Peribacillus sp. FSL E2-0218: one gene and its partner. The protein of the gene in region 2 binds, or shares a complex with, the protein of the main gene of each other region. Links are inferred from orthologs where the notes say so. Each region holds a gene or a part of one and is shown on either strand. Other genes may lie near its edges.

What was found.
Region 1: the proteins of MHI53_RS15655 (region 2) and MHI53_RS23995 are in contact, whole or in part, in a crystal structure (PDB 3TUF), measured with the Bacillus subtilis proteins. The link is inferred for Peribacillus sp. FSL E2-0218 from one-to-one orthologs.

The regions. Positions count from the first base shown.
Region 1 is NZ_CP150304.1:4,959,088-4,963,069, forward strand. The notes cover bases 1,229-3,982. They hold MHI53_RS23995 (M23 family metallopeptidase), read right to left. Parts: upstream 3,179-3,982; coding sequence 2,279-3,178; downstream 1,229-2,278. Other genes in these bases: MHI53_RS23985 (rod shape-determining protein), read right to left, coding at 1,229-1,296; spoIIID (sporulation transcriptional regulator SpoIIID), read right to left, coding at 1,575-1,847; MHI53_RS24000 (VanZ family protein), read left to right, coding at 3,331-3,756; spoIID (stage II sporulation protein D), read right to left, coding at 3,777-3,982. Also shown: MHI53_RS23980 (flagellar hook-basal body protein), read right to left, coding at 1-23; more of MHI53_RS23985, read right to left, coding at 295-1,228. UniProt on the Bacillus subtilis protein: Involved in forespore engulfment and required for anchoring membrane proteins on the forespore side of the septal membrane. Forms a channel with SpoIIIAH that is open on the forespore end and closed (or gated) on the mother cell end.
Region 2 is NZ_CP150304.1:3,258,078-3,263,237, reverse strand. The notes cover bases 1,249-3,952. They hold MHI53_RS15655 (SpoIIIAH-like family protein), read left to right. Parts: upstream 1,249-2,143; coding sequence 2,144-2,761; downstream 2,762-3,952. Other genes in these bases: accC (acetyl-CoA carboxylase biotin carboxylase subunit), read left to right, coding at 3,864-3,952; accB (acetyl-CoA carboxylase biotin carboxyl carrier protein), read left to right, coding at 3,358-3,849; spoIIIAG (stage III sporulation protein AG), read left to right, coding at 1,461-2,129; spoIIIAF (stage III sporulation protein AF), read left to right, coding at 1,249-1,452. Also shown: spoIIIAE (stage III sporulation protein AE), read left to right, coding at 1-827; more of spoIIIAF, read left to right, coding at 844-1,248; more of accC, read left to right, coding at 3,953-5,160. UniProt on the Bacillus subtilis protein: Involved in forespore engulfment. Forms a channel with SpoIIIAH that is open on the forespore end and closed (or gated) on the mother cell end.

The DNA of each region.
Region 1 (3,982 bases), 1.7 Mb from region 2 along the record:
GCTGTATAAAATCCTCTTAGCATCTTCTTCACTCCTCATTCTTTAAAGACTCCTGCCGTTCATTTCCTCATATCTTTCTTATCGGACATGAACATCGGTATCTTAAGGAAAATGAAAAGCTTTAGGCAGAAATAATATTGGTTAGGTCAGATTTAAAGGAATGGTGTTAAATACCCGATATAAAAGAAGAGGGCCTATTGCTCATCAGTACTAGAACCGCACGCACTTTCACTATGCCCCATGTTTGTCTGAACCTTAGACCCTTATCTTATGATGCAGATTTCCATCCGCTTTTTAGTTGAATTTGTGCCTTGGCAACTTGTCCATATTATCGAGCATGATCCCAGTTCCTATTGCTACACAATCCATTGGATGCTCTGCAACCAGTACAGGGACTTTAAGTTCTTCGGCAAGCAGTAAATCGATGCCATGAAGCAAGGCTCCCCCGCCCGTTAAGATGACGCCGCGGTCGATGATGTCAGCCGAAAGTTCAGGCGGTGTCCGCTCAAGCACGCTTTTGGCAGCTTGTACAATGACGGAAACCTGCTCGCGAAGAGCTTCCTCGATTTCTTCAGAGTTGACAGATATGGTCCTAGGCAGGCCCGACACCATATCACGGCCACGAATGTCGATGACTTCATTGCGTGAACCTGGGAATACCGTCGCAACCTGGATCTTGATGTTTTCCGCTGTACGCTCACCAATCAGAAGCTTGTACTTCCGCTTGATATAATGCAGGATTTCGTTGTCGAATTTGTCACCGGCCATTTTAATGGAAGAAGATGTAACGATGTCACCCATTGACAGTACGGCAATATCCGTCGTACCTCCGCCTATGTCCACGACCATATTGCCGCTCGGTTGAAAAATATCCATGCCGGCGCCGATTGCAGCCACTTTCGGTTCTTCTTCAAGAAATACTTTTTTCCCGCCGCTTTTTTCAGCAGCTTCTTTGATTGCCTTTTGTTCGACACTCGTTATGTTTGTCGGGCAGCAAATCAGAATCCTCGGCTTGGAAAGGAAGCCCTTGACATTCAATGTATTGATAAAATGCTTAAGCATCGATTCTGTTACATCAAAATCGGCAATGACTCCATCTTTCAAAGGGCGAATGGCGATGATGTTTCCCGGGGTCCGGCCTACCATTTTACGAGCTTCTTCCCCGACTGCAAGAACACGGTTCGTATTCTTATCAATCGCCACTACCGAAGGCTCATTTAACACAATTCCTTTACCTTTGACATGTATAAGAACATTGGCTGTTCCAAGATCTATCCCAATATCTCTAGCAAACATTTCTTAAATCCTCCTTGAATATCCTCACATATAACCTACTTCTGTCCTAATTGTTTATTTTACCATATTGCATTGACACAAGTAAGTATGAATTATAAATAAACGTTAATGAATACTTTTATTTCCTATTTTACCAAAATGTAAGTAATTTCAATACCATATGTACTATCCTTGTTTTTGCCAAAAAAAAAACCCGGCAGTGAATGGCCGTCAAGGTTCGGATTTCATCCTGTCCCTGATGGCTCGACTCACATCCAAATGCCGGAATGGTCCCCTGTTTATTTGACGATTTCTTCTTCTCTTTCAGAGCGTTTATATTTTAATTTCGTTGCTTCCCCGCCCCTAAGGTGACGGATGGATTTATGATAATCCAATATATCCTTTACTTCGTTAGCCAAATCAGGATTAATTTCTGGCAGCCTCTCCGTTAAGTCTTTATGGACTGTACTTTTAGAGACTCCGAACTCTTTTGCAATGACGCGGACCGTTTTTCTAGTTTCCACGATATACTTTCCTATCTTGATGGTTCTTTCTTTGATGTAATCGTGCACACCACTCGACCTCCCCAAATTGGATGTGAGAAGTGTGAAATGAGATTCGTATTTTTCGAATCGAATACCGCTGCCCTATAAACAATGAAAGATAGAATTATTCACCTATTAGATAATTTGTAATAAACGATTCCTCACCTCAAACACTCTCTTTGCATGGTTTATAACATCTTATTAGCTTGGTTAAGAATATATGCCTAATGGGACAGGAGGTTTGGATATATTTCTAAGTATGACCTGTTTTATTTTGTAAGGAGAAAATTATTTCCCAAGAAATTTGTCGGAAATTCAAAAGTTTCAGCAAAAGTGAACGTATTTCCCCGAAAAAAAAGAAAGCCGTCCAGAGTGAACGGCTTTCTTTTACCAAATTTTCAGTTGTTGTCATTCGTAACGCCCAAGGTTTTCGTTTTGATTTATGAAAAATCTTTTTATTAATTAGATTGATTTAACGAATCTTTTAAAGAACCGCTTTCTTCCGTTGTATCTTCAGCTGGAGTTGAGCCTTCCTTATCCGTGCCATTCTCTAACTCGGTGCCTTCGTCAGTTTCGTCAACGGCAGGAGTCTCTTCCTTGCCAGTTTCAGATTCTTCGACTGCAGGTGTTTCTTCTTTTTTGGCTGAGTCGTCAAGTTCGCTTCCTTCCGCTTCAGTTGCAGCTTGAATGGCAGAAGCTTGTTTATCAAAAAACTCGATTGGGTTCAACGCGATGTTATCTTTTCTGATTTCGAAGTGAACATGTACGCCCGCTTCTTCATTGATTTGGCTTTTTCCGGCTGCAGCAAGCGATTGTCCTTGCTTTACCTTATCGCCAACGGCAACTTTAATGTCTTTAACAGATTGATAACGAGTAACGACACCATCTTCATGCGCTACTTCGATTAGATTTCCAAGTAAGGCATCATTTTGAACTTTCGTTACATTCCCGCTTAATGAAGCCTTAACATCGAAAGACTTTCCGTCTTCCATTGCAATGTCGATCCCTTTGTTTTGCTCATATCTATTGTTGTAGAAAACCAAAGCATCTTCTTGTGCCTTTTCATCTGCATTCACATCATAAAATTGTTTCTTGATTACCGTCTTATCTGCATTGGCCACAGGCATCTTGGTTGTTTCAAGATTACTATTGACCTCTACTGACGGCTCGCCATAGTTTTTACCTGTTTCAGCTGATTCCTCTTTGCTATCATTAGCTGAATCATTAAAACTATTTTGTAATAAGAAGGCCGCGGCTAAGATTATGGCTGCACTTGCGATATAGATTGTTGCTAACGCCCAACGCTGTTTTAGTATACGTCGGATTGTGGAAGTTGATTTCTTTTCTTCCTCTCTCATATTAATCACCTCAGCAATCATTCTGAACATTTTGTTAAGATTATATACACGCATGAAAAAAATTTTTTAGATTTATTTTGTGGAAATGAAACCGATTTTATTCGCGGAATGGTAAAATGTTTGGTATCTTACTGCCGAAGGATGTTTAATTTATGAAAAAAGCCCTTAAACTCGTGTTAACCTTACTGCCTTTTCTATATATGATTGCGATCTGGATCATGTCAGGCAACCCCGATGACATGATTCTTGACCTCCCATCATCGTCGATTGACCGATTTATAAAAGAGGCGCTTCATCTTGTGGAATTCGCCCTTTTGTTCATATTATTCGTATCGGCCCTTGCCGCAAACCAAAAACTGAAACCAGGCCTAAGCTTGCTGGCTGCCCTTGTAGCATGCCTCTACGGAGTCTTGGATGAATACCATCAATCCTTCATTCCGTACCGCTCAGCAACCTTAATAGATATAATAAAAGATATCATTGGAGTGGCTGCTGTCTATTTCCATGTCCAATATCATTATTTCAAGCATGAACGGGGCTTTTTGACCATCATCGAAAAAGCGACCGCAAAAAAATGAGAGACGGGATATCCCGTCTCTCATTTTTTTGCGGTCATCGTATTCAGCCACTTATTGGAGGACTGTACTTTGACTCCTTTATAATAATACTTTACGATATCTTCATAGTTTTTTCCTTCCCTGGCCATTCCATTTGCACCGTATTGGCTCATCCCTACGCCGTGCCCTGAGCCCCTTGTCGTAATGACGATCTGGTTGCCTTGGCGCTCCCAGTTAAAATCCGATG
Region 2 (5,160 bases):
AGAATTTGCAGAATGCGTTCGAGCAAAGTTCCGTGAGTAAGGTCGCTTATGCAATCGTTTATATGGTGCTTATCATTCTGGCGCTCAACAGTTTCCATGTCGCGATCGAATATACAAAAGACACGATAGATTTGATGATTTCCTTTTTGATGGCGCTCATCCCGCTTCTTTTGGCTTTGATAGCTGCGTCAGGCGGGCTTATATCAGCGGCCTTCTTTCATCCGGTCTTAATGTTTTTAATGAACACAAGCGGCATCCTGGTGCAATTCATCGTTCTCCCCTTATTATTCTTTGCAGCGATTTTGAGCATCGTCAGCACGCTGACCGAACATTACAAAGTAACACAGCTCGCCCAGCTTCTCCGTAACTTTGCCATCGGCATCCTTGGAGCGTTCATGACCATATTCCTTGGCGTCATTTCCGTTCAAGGGGCATCCTCCGCTGTAGCGGACGGGGTTACGATCAGAACGGCCAAATTCGTGACAGGTAACTTCATACCAGTAATCGGGCGCATGTTCACTGATGCAACGGATACGGTCATCAGTGCCTCCGTCCTTCTGAAAAATACGGTGGGCTTATCGGGCGTCATCATATTGCTGCTCATCACGACCTTTCCAGCGATAAAAATCCTGATGATTTCTTTTGTCTATAAACTGGCAGCCAGTCTTTTGCAGCCGCTTGGCGGCGGTCCGGTAATAAAATGCCTCGACATCATCAGTAAAAGCATGATTTATATTTTTGCCGCCTTGGCGATCGTATCACTCATGTTCTTTTTAAGTATCACCGTAATTATTGCCTCTGGAAACATTACACTGATGGTTCGTTAGAAAGGAGGAGGGCTTGGTGAGTTTTTTAGCTGGCTGGGTATCCAATATCATTGTGTTCGTTTTGCTTGCCACAGTAATCGATATGCTCCTTCCCAATTCAGCCTTGCAGAAATATGCCAAAATGGTCATCGGACTTTTATTGATTGCGATCATCATCACTCCTATATTGGGGTTATTCAATAAGGATTTCGATGAAATATTATCTGCCGCGACGAGCGAATTTGAAAATCAGAAAAAAAAAGATTTGGGAAATTTGACAGAAATGAAGAAAAAAGAAATACAAGCTACCCAGGGTGCATATATTTTAAAACAAATGGCTGTTGACTTAAAGGCAGATGTGGAAGAGGAGCTGATGAAGGATTATAACATGAAGATCAGTGCGATTGATGTTGCCGTCAAGAATGAGGAAAAACCAAGCGTGGAAGATTTGCAAAATATCAACATTTCTTTGGAAAAGGCAGAAGGGAAAGAAGACACTTCGATAGAGGCTGTTGCAAAAATCGATATTAACGCAGAGAGGCCATCACCTTCGAACGATGCCAATCTGGATGCGGTCAAAAGTTTTCTGGCAACAAGTTGGTCTGTCGATAAAGAGATCATTGAAATCGCCGGGGAAAGGAAGTGACTTAAGTATTGAACAAAGACAAAGGTCCATTATCCTGGCTGCAAAAACTATTGAATAAGGATCCTGACCAAAAAGAGCCGAAGGAAAAAAAACCTTCCCTGTATGTCTATGCTTTAATCGTTGTCCTTTTGGGAGCGGGGATCATGATGGCAGGTAATCTGTTGACCACCAACCAGACGGGACAAACATCCGACGTGAAGACGGTATTCAATAACAAGCAAGAAGAAAAGGATGATGTCGAAACATTCGGTCAGAAAAATCAATCCGAATTCAAGAACACGAAGGATTATGAAATATACCTTCAAAATGAAATGAAGGAAGCGTTGGAATCGATAACGGGAGTCAAGGATGTAAAAGTCGTAATCTACGTGGATGCATCCGAGAAAAAAGTATATGAAAGAAATAAAGTCACCCAAAAGCAGGTCACGCAAGAAACCGATCAGGAAGGCGGCAAAAGGACGGTCGAGGATACATCGGTGGATGAACAACTAGTTTTAGTCAAAAGCGGCGAAAAAGAAGGGCCGATCATTTCCGAAACAAAGAAACCTATTGTAAGGGGAGTCCTTGTAGTCGCTAAAGGAGCCGAAAACATTCAAATCAAAAAGTGGATCGTCGAAGCTGTCACACGATCACTTGATGTACCGAGTCACAGGGTTTCTGTCATGCCTAAAAAATAAGGGGGAAAATTATCATGTTATTAAAAAAGCAAACGGTTTGGTTATTGACTATGCTAAGTCTGGTCGTTGTCCTTTCAGTCTATTATTTAACCGCTCCTGAAGAAAATGCTGCCGATATGACGGCAACGGAGCAAGCGGAAAAGGCGGAAAATAAGGCGGAAAATAAGGCAGAAAACAAAACGGAAATGAAAACAGACAACAAAGCTGACACAAAAGGTGAAAGCAAAGGGAATAAAGAATCGTCCAAAAATGCAGAAGGTTCATCTGTAACGATAGCATCAGGGGATGAATTCGAATCATTAAGGATGCAGATCGAGGATGAACGCGCAAAGCTGAATGAAGAATTGACAGAAAAGATGGGCAATACAGACCTTTCGGCTGAAGAAAGAGACGAAGCGTATGCTAAAATCGAACAATTAAGTGAAACGAAGGTTAAAGAAAATATCATTGAAAACTTAATTGTGGCCATGGATTATAATGCTGCATTGGTTCGCGTCGATGGTACGGATGTTAAGGTAAGTGTCAAGGCTGATAAACAAACAAAAACAGAAGCCAACAACATTATCCGCCTGGTCCGCAAAGAAGTGAGCGATGCACAAAATGTAGTGGTCGATTTCCAACCTGAAAAATAATCTCAAATCAGAAGGAAACTCTGATACACAACAGCTCTAGTTTGAAGGTCTCCCTTTATAAAAAAAGGGATTTTTTTTTTGTCTTTTTCTCGTTAGTGCATCAGGAGTAAATTTTAGAGGAAAAGCTTTTTTATGCCATTTGATAGTGGGAAATCAACCAGGTATAAAGAATATACTTTTCTAAAATAGTAATATAAAGGGGAGTAACTGTTACTCCAGAAGGATAATCGCTGAAATATCCAGGTAAATGCAAAGGAAATGAAGGGTAAAGAATTCACAATATTATAATAAAGGTGTAGAATGGAAGTATGGATATCAACTTGCAACTAATCTATCATTGAATTTGTATAAGCTAATATTGTATGATGTTAGAAGCTGGTCATAAACTTTTCAATTCTCTACAGGAAACAATATTTTGGGAAAGTGAAATTTCTGTTATAAAACAGGTAGCGTGAATTCGCTTTCGGATGGAGGACCGGCTTCATCTTGCAGAATTGGACAAGATAGAGATAAGCTGAGGGTAAGAGGGTATAAGATGTTACATAAAATATTATTGCCTCACAAACTCATATTAAATTAGACAAGGGGTGCACAAAATGAAAGTGCAAGAAATTCGTGAAATCATCAAGCTAGTCGATCAATCCAATATAAGTGAATTCGTTTATGAAAATGAAGGAACGAAAATTAAATTAAAGAAAACTGAAACGGTTACAGCCATCCAGCCGGCAATTTCTCTGGACGCCCTTCAAGCCAATGCAGCTGTCGAGGTTAAGCCTGCCGCTGCTCCTGAGGCGGTAAAAGCTGTTGAACCGGCAGCACCGGCTCCTGCCGTCTCTGAACGGGAAAATTTACATAAGATCACATCTCCTATGGTAGGGACATTTTACCAATCACCTGCACCGGATTCTCCGGCCTACGTAAAAGCGGGCGATAAAGTGACAACGGATTCGATTGTCTGCATCGTCGAGGCGATGAAACTCTTCAATGAAATCGAAGCCGAAGTTAGCGGTGAAGTCGTTGAAGTCCTTGTAAAAGAAGGACAACTTGTAGAATATGGTCAACCATTATTTTTAGTAAAGCCGGAATGAGGAGCTGTTTCTAAATGATTAAAAAGGTATTAATTGCCAATCGAGGCGAAATTGCTGTCCGAATCATCCGGGCATGCAAGGAGCTGGGGATTGAGACTGTAGCGGTTTATTCGGAAGCTGACAAAGAAGCCCTTCATGTCCAAATTGCCGATGAAGCCTATTGCATCGGTCCCAAACTATCCAAAGACAGTTATTTAAATACAACGAACATCATCAGTACGGCCAAGAAAACGGGATCGGATGCGATTCACCCTGGATATGGTTTCCTTGCTGAAAATGCGAATTTTGCGGAGCTTTGCCGTGAATGCAATATCATATTCATCGGTCCTAGCCCTGAAGCGATCAATAAAATGGGAACTAAGGACGTGGCAAGGGAAACGATGCGAAAAGCTGGGGTTCCGATCGTTCCCGGTTCCAAAGGCATCATCAAAGATACCGATGAGGGAGTGGCCCTTGCCAATGAAATGGGCTACCCAGTCATCATCAAAGCCACTGCCGGCGGCGGCGGTAAAGGGATCCGGGTCGCAAGGACCGAAGAAGATCTCATCAAGGGCATTAACATCACGCAACAGGAAGCCGCGACGGCATTCGGCAATCCGGGTGTTTATATTGAAAAATTCATTGAGGATTTCCGTCATGTTGAAATTCAAGTCATGGCCGATAACCATGGCAATGCCATCCATTTAGGTGAGCGTGACTGTTCCATTCAACGACGCTTGCAAAAGCTGGTTGAAGAAACTCCATCTCCGGCACTGGATGGTGAAACACGTGCGGAAATGGGGCAGGCTGCAGTTACGGCGGCTCTTGCGGTTAATTATTCAGGAGCCGGTACCGTCGAATTTATTTATGACTATGTGAATAGAAAATACTACTTTATGGAAATGAATACACGTATCCAGGTTGAACACCCAGTCACGGAAATGGTGACAGGAGTGGATTTGATCAAAGAACAAATCAAAGTCGCTTCAGGTGATAAACTATCCCTTTCACAAGAGGATGTAACGTTTAACGGCTGGTCCATCGAATGCCGGATCAATGCGGAAAACCCAGAAAAGAATTTTATGCCTTCAGCTGGAAAAATACACATGTATTTACCTCCAGGAGGGTATGGAGTAAGGGTGGACTCCGCAGCATACCCAGGGTACTCGATACCGCCATATTATGATTCCATGATTGCTAAATTGATTGTCCATGCACCGACAAGAGAAGAAGCGATCGAGAAAATGAAGCGCGCTTTAGGTGAGTTTGTCATTGAAGGAATCAGCACAACCATTCCGTTCCATATTAAGCTGCTTCAGCATGAACAATTCG